2 regions of the Dokdonella koreensis DS-123 genome follow, and region 2 is predicted to be linked to the other one. Evidence: predicted binding sites of a transcription regulator. Region 2 holds the regulator's gene; the other holds the start of a gene.
The links. The regulator sigma-54, encoded in region 2, starts transcription at its own class of promoters, with help from an activator protein. The targets are predictions, from matches to a motif close to TGGCACGNGCNTTGC.
Positions count from the first base shown of each region.

Region 1 (6,319 bases), 770 kb from region 2:
AGACGCGGCCGGCGGCCTGCAGCGCGGCGAACTCGGCATCGTCGAACAGCCGCGAACGCACCAGGAAACGCACGCCTTCGCCGTTCTCGAGCGAGAACATGCCGCCCCGGCCTTCGACGACGTCGATGATCAGCTGCGTGTGCTTCCAGTACGCGAACTGCGGTGCGCTGATGTAGAACGGCGCACCGCCGATTTCGCCGAGCCTGACGTCGGCGTCGCCGATCAGGAACTCGCCCTCGGCGTAGCACATCGGCGAGGAGCCGTCGCAGCAGCCGCCGGACTGGTGGAACAGCAGCGGGCCGTGGCGCCGGCGCAGGCGCTCGATCAGGTCGAGCGCGGCCGGCGTGGCCAGGACCTGCGGCGGCGTCACCAGTCGGTCGGACATTGTTCGCACCGTTCGAAGTTCGCGCCGGAGAATACGGCGAAGCGGATCTTGGTGCCGCGCATCGAGGCGTCCTGGAAGTTCGCCGCGCTGAACTTGGTCTCCTGCGCATCGGCCGCGTCGAGCCGTGCGCCGACGAACAGCGTGCCGACCGCCCAGGCCGCCGACAGGTTGGCGGCGTCGAGGTCGGCCTGCGAGAAGTCCGACTTGCTCATGCGCGCCGCCTCGAAATCGGCACCGGTCAGCCGGGCGCGCACGAACCGCGCCTGCCCGAGGTAGGCCTTGGAGAAATCGGCGGCCATCGCGATCGCGTCGGTGAAGTCGGCGCCGACCAGATTGGCGCCGCGCAGGTCGGCGCGGCGCAGGTCCGCGCCGCGGAAGTTCGCGCCGGCGAGGTCCCTGCCGGCCAGGTCGGCGAAGCGCAGATCCGCACCGGCGCAATCGGCCCGCGGCGCGGGCGTGCAGCCGGTGCTGCGCTGGTCGGCCGGCGGCAGGTAGGCGCGGCCGGCCGGCGCCTGCAGCAGGCCGAGCGTCGCACCGAGAACGAGGGAACAGCGGCGTAGGGCGTGCATGGATTTCCGTGTTCGGATCGTGCGCCCGGCGCGAGCGCCGGGCGCGGAGGCCGGCTCAGCGCGCCGGCAGCTTGAACACCCAGTACGAACCGCCCTGCGTGACCTGGCGCGTCAGCTCGGCCATGTCGCCGCCCCACAGCGGTACGGCACCGCCGTAGCCGGAGGCGATGCCGATGTACTGCTCGCCGTCTTGCTCCCAGGTGATCGGGATCGAGACCACGCCCGAGCCGGTCTGGAACTTCCACAGCTCCTCGCCGGTGGCCGCGTCGAAGATCTTGACGTAGCCGTTGGACGTGCCGGTCACGACCAGGCCGCCGGCGGTGGCCAGCGTGCCGGCCCACAGCGGGAAGGTTTCCTTGTGTTCCCAGGCGATCCTGCCGGTCTGCGGATCGAGCGCGCGCAGCGTGCCGACGTGATCCTCGTACAGGCGCTTGATGCGGAAACCCATGCCCAGGTATGCCGAGCCGGGCTTGTAGGCCAGGTGCTCGGCCCAGTAGTCCATGCCCCAGTGGTTGGCGGCGATATAGAACAGGCCGGTGGCCGGGCTGTAGCTCATCGGGTTCCAGTTCTTGCCGCCGAGGAACGGCGGCGAGACGAACACCGATTCGCCCTTGTCGGTGCCCTCGGGCGGCTGCTGCGGGCGCTGGCCGGCGTTCTCGATCGGCCGGCCGCTCTTGAGGTCGAAGCCCTTGGCCCAGGTGATGCCCTCGACGAACGGGTAGGCCGCCAGCAGCGCGGTCGGCTTGTTCGGGTAGCCGCTGCCGCGCGCGAGCTTGGCGGTGTCGGTGACGAAGAAGAAGCCGTTGCGGTCGGCATGGGCGCCGGCCTTGATCGTCTTGCCGTTCTTGTCCTTGTAGTCGAACAGCACGATCTCGTTGTTGCCGGAGAAGTCCCAGGTGTCGTTCGGCGTGTGCTGGTAGAAGCCCTTGAGCTCGCCGGTGGAGGCATCGACATAGGCCTGGCCCGAGGTGAACAGGCTGTCGTACGCGTGCGGGTCGCCGCCCGGCGGCGTGCGCAGGTTGCCGTTCCACGGCGCGGGATTGCCGGCGCCGATGACGATCGTGTTGGTCTCCGGATCGAACGAGGCGCTCTGCCACGGCGCGCCGCCGCCCTGGCTCCAGGCCTCGGTCTTGCCGGTGGGCGAGCGCTTGTCGTCGGGCCAGGAGGGCGCCTTGCGGTTGCCGGTGTAGGTGCCGGGCTTGCCGGCCAGCCGGCCCTGGTGGCCTTCGACCAGCGGCCGCGCCCAGACTTCCTCGCCGGTCTCCGGGTCGCGTGCGAACAGGTAGCCGACCACGCCGAACTCGTCGCCGGAGCTGCCGTGAATCAGCAGCACGCGGCCGCCCTTTTCCTTCACCAGGGTCGGTGCGCCGGTCATCGTGTAGCCGACCTTGTGGTCGCCGAACTTCTTGTTCCAGACGACCTTGCCGGTGCTCTTGTCGAGCGCGACGATGCGCGCGTCGAGCGTGCCGAAGTAGATCGTGTTGCCGTAGATCGCCGCGCCGCGGTTGATGACGTCGCAGCACGGGCGGATGTCGTCGGGCAGGCGGTGCTCGTAGCTCCACAGCTGGCGGCCGGTCCTGGCGTCCAGCGCGAACACGCGCGAATAGGAGGCGGTCACGTAGATCACGCCCTCGTGCACCAGCGCCTGCGCTTCCTGGCCACGCTGTTTTTCGCCGCCGAACGAGAAGCTCCAGACCGGCTGCAGCGCACCGACGTTGCCGCGGTCGATGCGGGTCAACGGCGAATAGCGCTGGGCCTTGAGACCGAGGCCGTAGCTGAGCACGTCGCCGGGCGTGCTGTCGTCGTTGGCGATGTCCTCCCAGGTCACCTTCGATGAGGCGGTGGCGGTGCCGGCGGCGAGCGCGCCGGCCGTGCCGCCTGTGAGCAGCGTCGCGGTGATCGCGTGGACGATGAGCTTTCTCATTGCGGTGCTTCCCCTTCTTGTCGTGTTCGTTCTTGTCGTGTTCGTTGCCGTGGATGGCGTGCTGCGGTGCGCGTGCCGTCAGTCCGGCCGTCGCGTGTCGATGTAGCTGCGGATCGCCCAGATCGCTTCCTGGCTGAAGATGTCCTTGAACGGCGGCATGTAGACGCGGCCTTCGCGTACACGGCCCTTCGCGACGGTGTCGTAGAAGTACTGGTCCACTTCGGCGAGGCATTCGGCATCGGGCGACTCGAACGCGCCGCAGTCGGCATTGAGCTTGCGCAGGTCCGGCGCGATGCCGCCGGACACCGCCTCCAACCCGTGGCAGCGCGCGCAGTTCTGGTTGTAGGCGGAGCTGCCGATGCGGACGGCTTCCGCGTGCGCCGCGCCGGCGGCGTACGGGTTGCGCGCCTGCGGCGCGTCGCCCAGCGCCGGCAGCGTGTGCGTGTCGACCGCCTGGGGCACGGTGTCGCCGTGGCCGTGGACGGGGCCGGCCAGCGCGGCGAGGAGCAGGGCGACGAGCGCGGTGCGCGGGGAGCGGGGTGTGTTCTGCATGAAGCGTCCTGGGAGCGAGGCGGCGGGAGCCGGTGTGCGGGCCGGCCGAACCCGCTCCCGCCGTGGCGGGAGTGGGTACGTCCGGGAGGGCGGCGGGCGGCGGCGCCCGCCGGATCAGAAGAAGCCGAGCTTCTTCGGGCTGTAGCTGACCAGCAGGTTCTTGGTCTGCTGGTAGTGGTCGAGCATCATCTTGTGGTTCTCGCGGCCGATGCCCGATTGCTTGTAGCCGCCGAACGCGGCATGCGCCGGATAGGCGTGGTAGCAGTTGGTCCACACGCGCCCGGCCTGGATCGCGCGGCCGAACCGGTACGCGCGATTGCCGTCGCGGCTCCACACGCCGGCACCGAGGCCGTAGAGCGTGTCGTTGGCGATCGCCAGCGCCTCGGCATCGTCCTTGAACGTCGTCACCGACAGCACCGGCCCGAAGATCTCCTCCTGGAAGATCCGCATGCGGTTGTGGCCCTTGAAGACGGTCGGCTTGACGTAGTAGCCGCCGGCCAGCTCGCCGGCCTGGACGTTCTGCTCGCCGCCGATCAGCACCTCGGCGCCTTCCTGCCGGCCGATGTCGATGTAGGACAGGATCTTCTGGAGCTGCTCGCCGGAGGCCTGCGCACCGACCATCGTCGCGGGGTCCAGCGGCGAGCCGAGCTGGATCGCCGCTACACGCTTGAGCGCCTTCTCGATGAAGCGGTCGTAGATCTTCTCGTGCACCAGCGCGCGGCTCGGGCAGGTGCAGACCTCGCCCTGGTTGAACGCGAACAGCACGAAGCCTTCGATCGCCTTGTCGAGGAAGTCGTCGTCCTCGGCCATGACGTCCTCGAAGAAGATGTTCGGCGACTTGCCGCCGAGCTCCAGCGTCACCGGGATCAGGTTCTGCGAGGCGTACTGCATGATCAGCCGGCCGGTCGTCGTCTCGCCGGTGAAGGCGATCTTGGCGATGCGCGGGCTCGACGCCAGCGGCTTGCCGGCCTCGACGCCGAAGCCGTTGACGATGTTGAGCACGCCGGGCGGCAGCAGGTCGCCGACGACCTCGGCCAGGACCAGGATGCTGGCCGGTGTCTGTTCGGCCGGCTTGAGTACCACGCAGTTGCCGGCGGCCAGCGCCGGCGCCAGCTTCCACACCGCCATCAGCAGCGGGAAGTTCCACGGGATGATCTGGCCGACCACGCCAAGCGGCTCGTGGAAGTGGTAGGCGATGGTGTCGTGGTCGATCTCGCTGATGCCGCCTTCCTGCGCGCGCACCGCGCCGGCGAAGTAGCGGAAATGGTCGATCGCCAGCGGCAGGTCGGCGTTGAGGGTCTCGCGGATCGGCTTGCCGTTGTCCCAGGTCTCGGCGTGCGCGAGCAGCGCGATGTTCTGCTCGATGCGGTCGGCGATCTTGTTGAGGATGTTCGCGCGCTCGGCCGGCGAGGTGCGGCCCCAGGCGTCCTTGGCGGCATGCGCGGCGTCCAGCGCCGCCTCGATGTCGTCCTTGTCCGAGCGCGGGATCTCGCCGCAGGGCTTGCCGGTGACCGGCGTGACGTTCTCGAAGTAGGTGCCGTTGATCGGTGCGCGCCACTGGCCGCCGATGTAGTTGCCGTAGCGCGCCTTGAACGGCGGACGCTCGGCCAGTTGCTGGAGTTCGAGCTTGGTCATGGAGGCTCTCCGTGAGGTCGGGGGTGACGTTCCCTTCAGAGCAGGGAGCGTGCCATCGGCCACGTGCACCGGTTCGTGCTGCGTTGTGTCAACGACCCGGATGCGCTGCCGATGCGATGCATCGATCGCCTGCGTTGCGCTGCAGCAGGTGTCGGAGGCGCGGGTCGCTTGCGCGGGCATCGGCGATGTGCTGTTTATCGGGACACCGTCCCGAGCACCTGTCGCAAAATGCGACACCCGATGAAGCGCATGCCCACCACCGGTTCCGTCGATGCCGCACGCCGTCGTTTCTTCGACGCCGGCACGCTGCCGCATGGCCTCGTGTCGGAGCTGATCCTGCAGTCGTGGCGGCGCTGCCGCGAGCACGGCCTGTCGGTGGACGAGCGCCTGCGCATCGAGCCGGCCAGCGGCTCGGCGCTCGGCGAGCTCAAGGAGCGTTTCGAGCGGCTGCAGCGCCTGTGCCGGCCGGAGATCGAGTCGCTCTACGCCGATGCGCGCGCCACCGGCAGCATCGTCGTGCTGACCGCGCCCGATGGCGTGATCCTCGACGCGCTCGGCAGCGCCGACTTCCTCGACAAGGCATCGCGCGTCGCGCTGCGTCCCGGCGCGCCGTGGGGCGAGACCTCGATCGGCACCAACGCGATCGGCACCGCCGTGGTGGAACGCCGCGCGGTCGAGGTGCGCGGCGGCGAGCACTACTTCCCGCCGCACCGCATGCTGAGCTGTGCGGCGGCACCGATCTTCGATCCCACCGGCCAGCTTGCCGGCGTACTCGACCTCTCCGGCGAGGCCTCGGTGCACCACACCCACGCGCTGGGCATGGTGCGTTTCGCGGTCGAGCAGATCGAGCACCGGCTGTTCATGCACACCTTCGGCGCCGGCACGGTGCTGCGCCTGCACGCCGAGCCCGGCCTGATCGGCACGCCGCGCGAGGGCCTGCTGGCGTTCGAGGGCGACCGCATCGTCGGTGCCAACCGGCACGCGCTGGCGCTGACCGGCCTGTCCTGGGACGAGCTCGGCCGGCGCCGCTACGCGGACCTGTTCACCTCGCCGCTGCCGCGCGGCGAGGACGTGGTCGAGCTGCGCAATCACCTGGGCACCAGTCTCTACGCGCGCGGCCGGGTGGCGGCGCCGCCGCGGTCCGCACCGGCATCGGTGGCGGCGCCCGGTCCGGCCCGCGGTGCCACGGCGCCGGCGCCGGTCTTCGACGCCGAGCAGCGGCACGCGCTCGACACCGCAGTGCGCCTGCTCGAC
Region 1 is NZ_CP015249.1:1,165,525-1,171,843, forward strand. It holds gene I596_RS04550 (DUF779 domain-containing protein) at 1-385, opposite strand, end outside; gene I596_RS04555 (pentapeptide repeat-containing protein) at 367-954, opposite strand; gene I596_RS04560 (methanol/ethanol family PQQ-dependent dehydrogenase) at 1,010-2,878, opposite strand; gene pedF (cytochrome c-550 PedF) at 2,957-3,430, opposite strand; gene adh (aldehyde dehydrogenase) at 3,545-5,065, opposite strand; gene I596_RS04575 (sigma-54-dependent Fis family transcriptional regulator) at 5,306-6,319, shown strand, end outside.
Region 1: the regulator sigma-54 is predicted to act here: its motif matches at 5,106-5,120, upstream of adh (aldehyde dehydrogenase).

Region 2 (6,319 bases):
AACCCCAAGACGATCGGGCCGGACAAGCTCGCGGTCGAGGCGGCCCGCGTCATGGAGGCGCACAAGATCCATGCGCTGCTGGTGGTCGACAGCGACCGGCGCGTCGTCGGCGCCCTGAACATTCACGATCTGTTGCGCGCACGGGTGGTCTGATCGCGTCGCCTGGCGGGGCGCGGCCGCGCCCGGCACGTTGCCATGGCCGGCGGCGTCCCGGGTACCATTGCCGCCCTCACCCTCCGCGTCCGCCCGCCATGCTGCCCGACGACCTGCCCGCCGACATCCGCGCCCGCGCGGCCCGTATCCGCCTCGCCGTCTTCGACGTCGACGGCGTCATGACCGACGGCCGCCTCTGGTACGGCGAGGACGGTCACGAGATCAAGGCCTTCCACGTGCACGACGGCCTCGGCCTCAAGCGCCTGCTGGCCAACGGGATCGAGGTGGCCGTCATCACGGCGCGCATCAGCCGGACCGTGACCGAGCGCATGGCCGACCTCGGCGTCGCCCACGTCTACCAGGGACAGGACGACAAGCTGGCCTGCTTCCGTACGCTGCTCGGCGCGCTGGGGCTCGAGCCCGACCAGGCCGCCTATACCGGCGACGACCTGCCGGACCTGGCCGTCATGCGCCAGGCCGGCTTCGGCGTGGCGGTGGCCAATGCCCATCCGTGGGTCCGTGAACGCGCGCACTGGCGCACGCGCCGCAGCGGCGGCGAGGGCGCCGTCCGCGAGATCTGCGACCTGCTGCTGGCGGCCCAGGGGCGCGCCGAGGCCGAGCTCGCGCAGCACCTGCGATGACCGACCGGCGCTACTGGCTGGCCGTGCTGGCGCTGGCCGTGATCGCGCTGGCGACCCAGATCCTGGTCTGGATCAACCGGCCGCGCGTGGACGAACAGACCTACGGCGGCCCGCCCCGCTCGGACTACACGCTCGCCGATTTCACGATGAACGCGCTGGACGACACCGGCCGCCTGTCGTTCGCGATCAGCGGGCCGCGTCTGGCCCGGCGCGGCGAGGACGGCTCGATCTACGTCACCGATCCGCGCTACACCCTGCTCGACGACCAGGGCCAGCCCTGGCTGGGCCGGTCGAACTCGGCCTGGATCGACAAGAGCGGATCGACGATGAAGCTCGAAGGCGACGTCGTCCTGGAGCGCAAGGCCGACGGGCCGATCCAGCCGGCCACGATCCACACCTCGGACCTGACGACCTGGCCGAAGACCGGCAAGCTCGAAACGGCCGCGCCCACACGGATCGAGCAGCCCGGTTCTATACTGCGCGGCACCGGCCTGCGCGGCGACATGAACACGAAAGTCCTGGAGTTGCTTTCCGATGTCCACAACACCTTCGAACCCCGTCCACGTCGGCGTTGATTCGCCGCTTGCCCGAGCGCTCCTCCTGCTGGCGGCGGTCCTGCTGCCGGCCGGGCCGGCCCTGGCCCTCAGCACCGACCGCAACCAGCCGCTGGACATCAAGGCGCAGTACCAGCGCCTGACCCAGGGCCGTGCGACCGGCAGCGACACCAACTTCGGCACGCTCACCGGCAACGTCCGCGTCGAGCAGGGTTCGCTCAAGGCTCAGGGCGACGAGGCCAAGCTCTACGACACGGCCAAGGGCGGCGGGGCCGGCGGCGACAACCAGGTCCGCCGCATCGTGCTGACCGGCAAGCCGGCGCGGCTCGAACAGCGGATGGACGGTGACGGCGGCCTGATGAAGGCCACCGCGGCGACGATCGAGTTCAACACCGACACCGGCGTGGCCGATCTCAACGGCGATGTCGTGGTGGTCCAGGAAGGACGCTCGGAGTTCCGTGGCGCGCAGATGACCTACAACACCAATACCGGCGCGATGGAAGGCGGCAGCAGTGCCCCCGGCAGCGAGGTGCACCTGCGCTTCCTCCCGAAGACCGCGCCACCGGCGGCCGGCACGCCCTGATGCTGAGTGCCGAAGGGCTGCGCAAGAGCTTTCGCGGCCGCAACGTCGTACGGGACTTCGGCTTCGCGGTGGAGGCCGGCGAGGTGGTCGGCCTGCTCGGCCCCAACGGCGCCGGCAAGACGACCTGCTTCTACATGGTCGTCGGCCTGATCGCCTCGGACGCCGGCGTGATCCGCCTGGACGAGGTCGACATCACGCACCAGCCGATGCACGTCCGTGCCCGCATGGGGGTCGGCTACCTGCCGCAGGAGCCGTCCGTGTTCCGCCGGCTCAGCGTCGCCGAGAACATCCTGGCGATCCTCGAGCTGCGCGAAGACCTCGATGCCGCCGGGCGCATGGCCGAGCTCGAGGCGCTGCTGCAGGAGCTGCAGATCGGGCACATCACCGGGCAGAAGGGACAAAGCCTCTCGGGCGGCGAACGCCGGCGCGTGGAGATCGCGCGGGCCCTGGCGGCCAAGCCGCGCTTCATGCTGCTGGACGAACCGTTCGCCGGCGTCGACCCGATCTCCGTCGTCGACATCCAGCGCATCGTCCGCCACCTGAAGGATCGCGGCATCGGCATCCTGATCACCGACCACAACGTCCGCGAGACGCTCGGCATCTGCGACCGCGCCTACATCATGAGCGACGGCGTGGTGCTGGCGCAGGGGGTTCCGGCCGACATCCTGACCAACGAGCAGGTGCGCGAGGTCTATCTCGGCCGCGAATTCCGGATGTAGCAGGCCGGATGCGGTGCGGCGGCGCCTGTCGCTGCGCTGCGTCGGTGCGGCCGTGACCCGGGCACGTCCACCGAGCCTGCCGCACGGCCAAGCCTGTTCCCTTCCCGCGACAACGTCAAGCCCTGCCCGCCTTCGCGATTTAGCGCTAGGATTTCTCGTCAGGGGATTGGCATGATCCACGCATGAAACCTGCTCTCCAGCTACGCGTCAGCCAACAACTGGCGCTCACTCCGCAACTCCAACAGGCCATCCGCCTGTTGCAGCTTTCCCGCATGGAACTGGAGCTGGAGCTGGCCGTCGCGCTGGAGTCCAATCCGCTGCTGGACATGACCGACGGCGACGCGGACTTCGACGAATCGGGCGAGTCCGAGCCGGCCGACGTCGGCGAGACCGACGCCTCCCCGGCCGAATCGGCCAGCGAATCCAGCGCCGACGACGACGGCCCGCTCGACCTCTCGCTCGAGCACAACGAATACCGCGGAACGCCGACCGACGAGGACGGCATGGAACCGCAGGACGCGGAAGCCGAGGACCTGCGCGACCACCTGCTCTGGCAGCTCAACCTGACGCCGATGTCGCCGCGGGACCGCACCATCGCCACCGCGATCATCGAGGCGGTGGACGACGACGGCTACCTGACCGAGCCGGGCGAGGCGCTGGCCCAGAGCGTCTCGCAGCTGTTCAGTGTCTCCGCCGACGAAGTGGAGGCGGTCCGGCATCGCGTGCAGCGCTTCGATCCGCTCGGCGTCGCCAGCCGTACGCTGCGCGAATGCCTGCTGGTACAGCTGGAAGCCTGCAGCCGCGACACGCCGGCGATCGCGCTGGCCGAGGTGCTGGTCGACCAGCACCTGGACCAGCTGGCGCGCAACGACCGCGGCAAGCTGTGCCAGAAGCTGCGCGCCAGCGCCGACGAGCTCGACGGCGCGATCACGCTGATCCGCTCGCTCAATCCCAAGCCCGGCGCCGGCCATTCGGCGGCGCCGGCCGAGTACGTGGCGCCCGACGCCTATGCGATCAAGCACAACGGCCGCTGGCAGGTCTCGCTGTCGCCCGGCTGCCAGCCGCGGCTGTCGATCAACCAGCACTACGCGGCCCTGATCGCACGCGCCAAGCGCGACGACGCCAACTACCTGCGCAGCCAGCTCCAGGAAGCGCGCTGGCTGATCAAGAGCCTGCAGACGCGGGCCGACACGCTGCTGAAGGTCGCCACCGCGATCGTGCGCGCGCAGGAGGCCTACCTGGAGTTCGGGCCCGAGGCGATGCGCCCGCTGGTGCTCAAGGACGTGGCCGACGAGATCGGCATGCACGAGTCGACGGTCAGCCGCGTGACCACGCGCAAGTACCTGCACACCCCGCGCGGCACGTTCGAGTTCAAGTACTTCTTCTCCAGCGGCGTGACCACGATCGACGGCGGCGCGGCCTCGGCCACGGCGATCCAGGCGATGATCCGCAAGCTGGTGGCCGACGAGCGGCCCGAACGGCCGTTGTCCGACCAGGCCCTGACCTCCGAACTGAACAACCGGGGCATCAACGTCGCCCGGCGCACGGTCGCCAAGTACCGCGAGGCGATGAACATCCCCTCTTCCAACGACCGCGCACGCCTGAGTTGATACCTCCCGGAACACCCCCATCCCTCTTTCAAAGGAACCTAGCGGCCCGATTCGTGTCCGACAGCTTCAAGCCCGCCTCGCGTCTCGAAGGCGCGATGCGGCAAATGCCGGTAATCCCGGCTCACCCGCAGTAACGGAGGTCGTCATGCAGATCCACGTCAAGGGGCATCAAGTCGAAGTCACTCCCGCGATCCGCGACTACGCGCTGGGGAAGTTCGAGCGACTCGGCCGAACCTTCGAGCAGGTCAACGAGATGACGATCGTGATCAGCGTCGAGAAGCTGCTGCACAAGGCCGAAGTCACCTTGCTGTCCGGTGGCCGCACCCTGCATGCCGAGACCACCGCTGCCGACATGTACGCCGCGCTGGACGCGCTGGTGGACAAGCTCGGCGCGCAGATGCGCAAGCTCAAGGGCAAGCGTGCCGATCACCATGCCGATGAGGTACGCTCGGCACGCTACGCCTGATGCCCTGATGCGAAGGACGCCCGCGCCACCACATGCCACTGCTCGATCTCCTGCCCGCAGAGCGGGTGCATGTCGGCGTCAGCGCCGGTGACAAGCAACACCTGATCCACCGCCTGGCCGGCATGCTCGCCGTCGACGACGGCGAGCGGCCGGCCATCCTCGATTCCCTCCTGGCGCGCGAACGGCTGGGGGGTACCGGCCTCGGGCGCGGCGTGGCGATTCCGCACGGCCGCACGCCCCAGATCGACACCGCCCGCGCCGCCTTCGTGCGTTTGGCCGAACCGATCGACTTCGGCGCCGGCGACGGCCGGCCGGTCGACCTGGTGGCCGCGCTGGCGGTTCCCGCGCACTTCACCGACGGCCACCTGCAGCTCCTGGCCGAACTGGCCCAGATCTTCTCCGACGAACGGCTCACCGACGGCCTGCGGGCGGCGCCCGATGCCGCCACGATGCGCGCGAAACTGGCAGAATGGGCACGCGCTGCCCGTCAGTCCGGCTGAGGCGCGCCGAAGCGGCCCGTGCGCGCCGCGCCGTGCCCCAGAGAGCCGCCGCTTGGATCGAGTCACCGCCCGCGAGATCTTCGACGCCGTCAGCGAGCGCCTCGCATTGCGCTGGGTCAGCGGCATGCGCGGCGAGAACCGCGTCATCGAGCCGGTCGGCGCGCAGACGCGCCGCCCGTCGCTGGTCGGCTATCTCAACATCATCTACCCGAACAAGGTCCAGATCATCGGCACCGAGGAGCTGAGCTACCTCGACGGGCTCGACTCGCGCCAGCGCTGGGAAACGATCGAGCGCGTGATGAACTACAAGCCGATCGCCCTGGTCGTGACCAAGGACCAGGCGGTACCGGCCGACCTGCGCGAGGCCGCCGACGAATCGCAAACCCCGCTCTGGGCCAGCCCCAAGCGCGGACACGAGCTGCTGACCTACCTGCAGTACCACCTGGCACGCGCGCTGGCGCGCCAGATCACGCTGCACGGCGTGTTCATGGAGGTCAACTCGATCGGCGTGCTGATCACCGGCGAGTCGGGCACCGGCAAGAGCGAGCTGGCGCTGGAGCTGATCACACGCGGCCACCGCCTAGTGGCCGACGACGCCCCGGAGTTCACCCAGATCGCGCCCGACGTCATCGACGGCACCTGCCCGGAGATGCTGCGCGACCTGCTGGAAGTGCGCGGCCTCGGCATCCTGAACGTGCGCGAGATGTTCGGCCATACGGCGGTCAAGCAGTCCAAGTACCTGCGCCTGATCGTCCATCTGCAGCCGCAGCGCCTGGACGTTCCCGGTGACAGCATGATCCGGCTCACCGGCGACGTCGGCTACCGCGAGGTGCTGGACCTGCAGGTGCCGCAGATCGTCATTCCGGTTGCGCCCGGGCGCAACATCGCCGTCCTCGCCGAAGCCGCGGTGCGCAGCCACATGCTCAAGACCAAGGGCCTCGACCCGGCCCAGACCTTCATCGACCGCCAGGCGCACCAGATGCGCCGCCTGCCGCCATGGTAGACGCGCCGCTCGATGCCATCCCCGTCCCGCGGACCCAGTTGATCGTCGTCAGCGGCCTGTCCGGCTCCGGCAAGACGGTCGCGCTGCGCA
Region 2 is NZ_CP015249.1:1,935,391-1,941,709, reverse strand. It holds gene I596_RS07825 (KpsF/GutQ family sugar-phosphate isomerase) at 1-153, shown strand, start outside; gene kdsC (3-deoxy-manno-octulosonate-8-phosphatase KdsC) at 252-794, shown strand; gene lptC (LPS export ABC transporter periplasmic protein LptC) at 791-1,369, shown strand; gene lptA (lipopolysaccharide transport periplasmic protein LptA) at 1,329-1,931, shown strand; gene lptB (LPS export ABC transporter ATP-binding protein) at 1,931-2,650, shown strand; gene I596_RS07800 (RNA polymerase factor sigma-54) at 2,833-4,260, shown strand; gene hpf (ribosome hibernation-promoting factor, HPF/YfiA family) at 4,406-4,726, shown strand; gene I596_RS07790 (PTS sugar transporter subunit IIA) at 4,759-5,226, shown strand; gene hprK (HPr(Ser) kinase/phosphatase) at 5,279-6,229, shown strand; gene rapZ (RNase adapter RapZ) at 6,223-6,319, shown strand, end outside.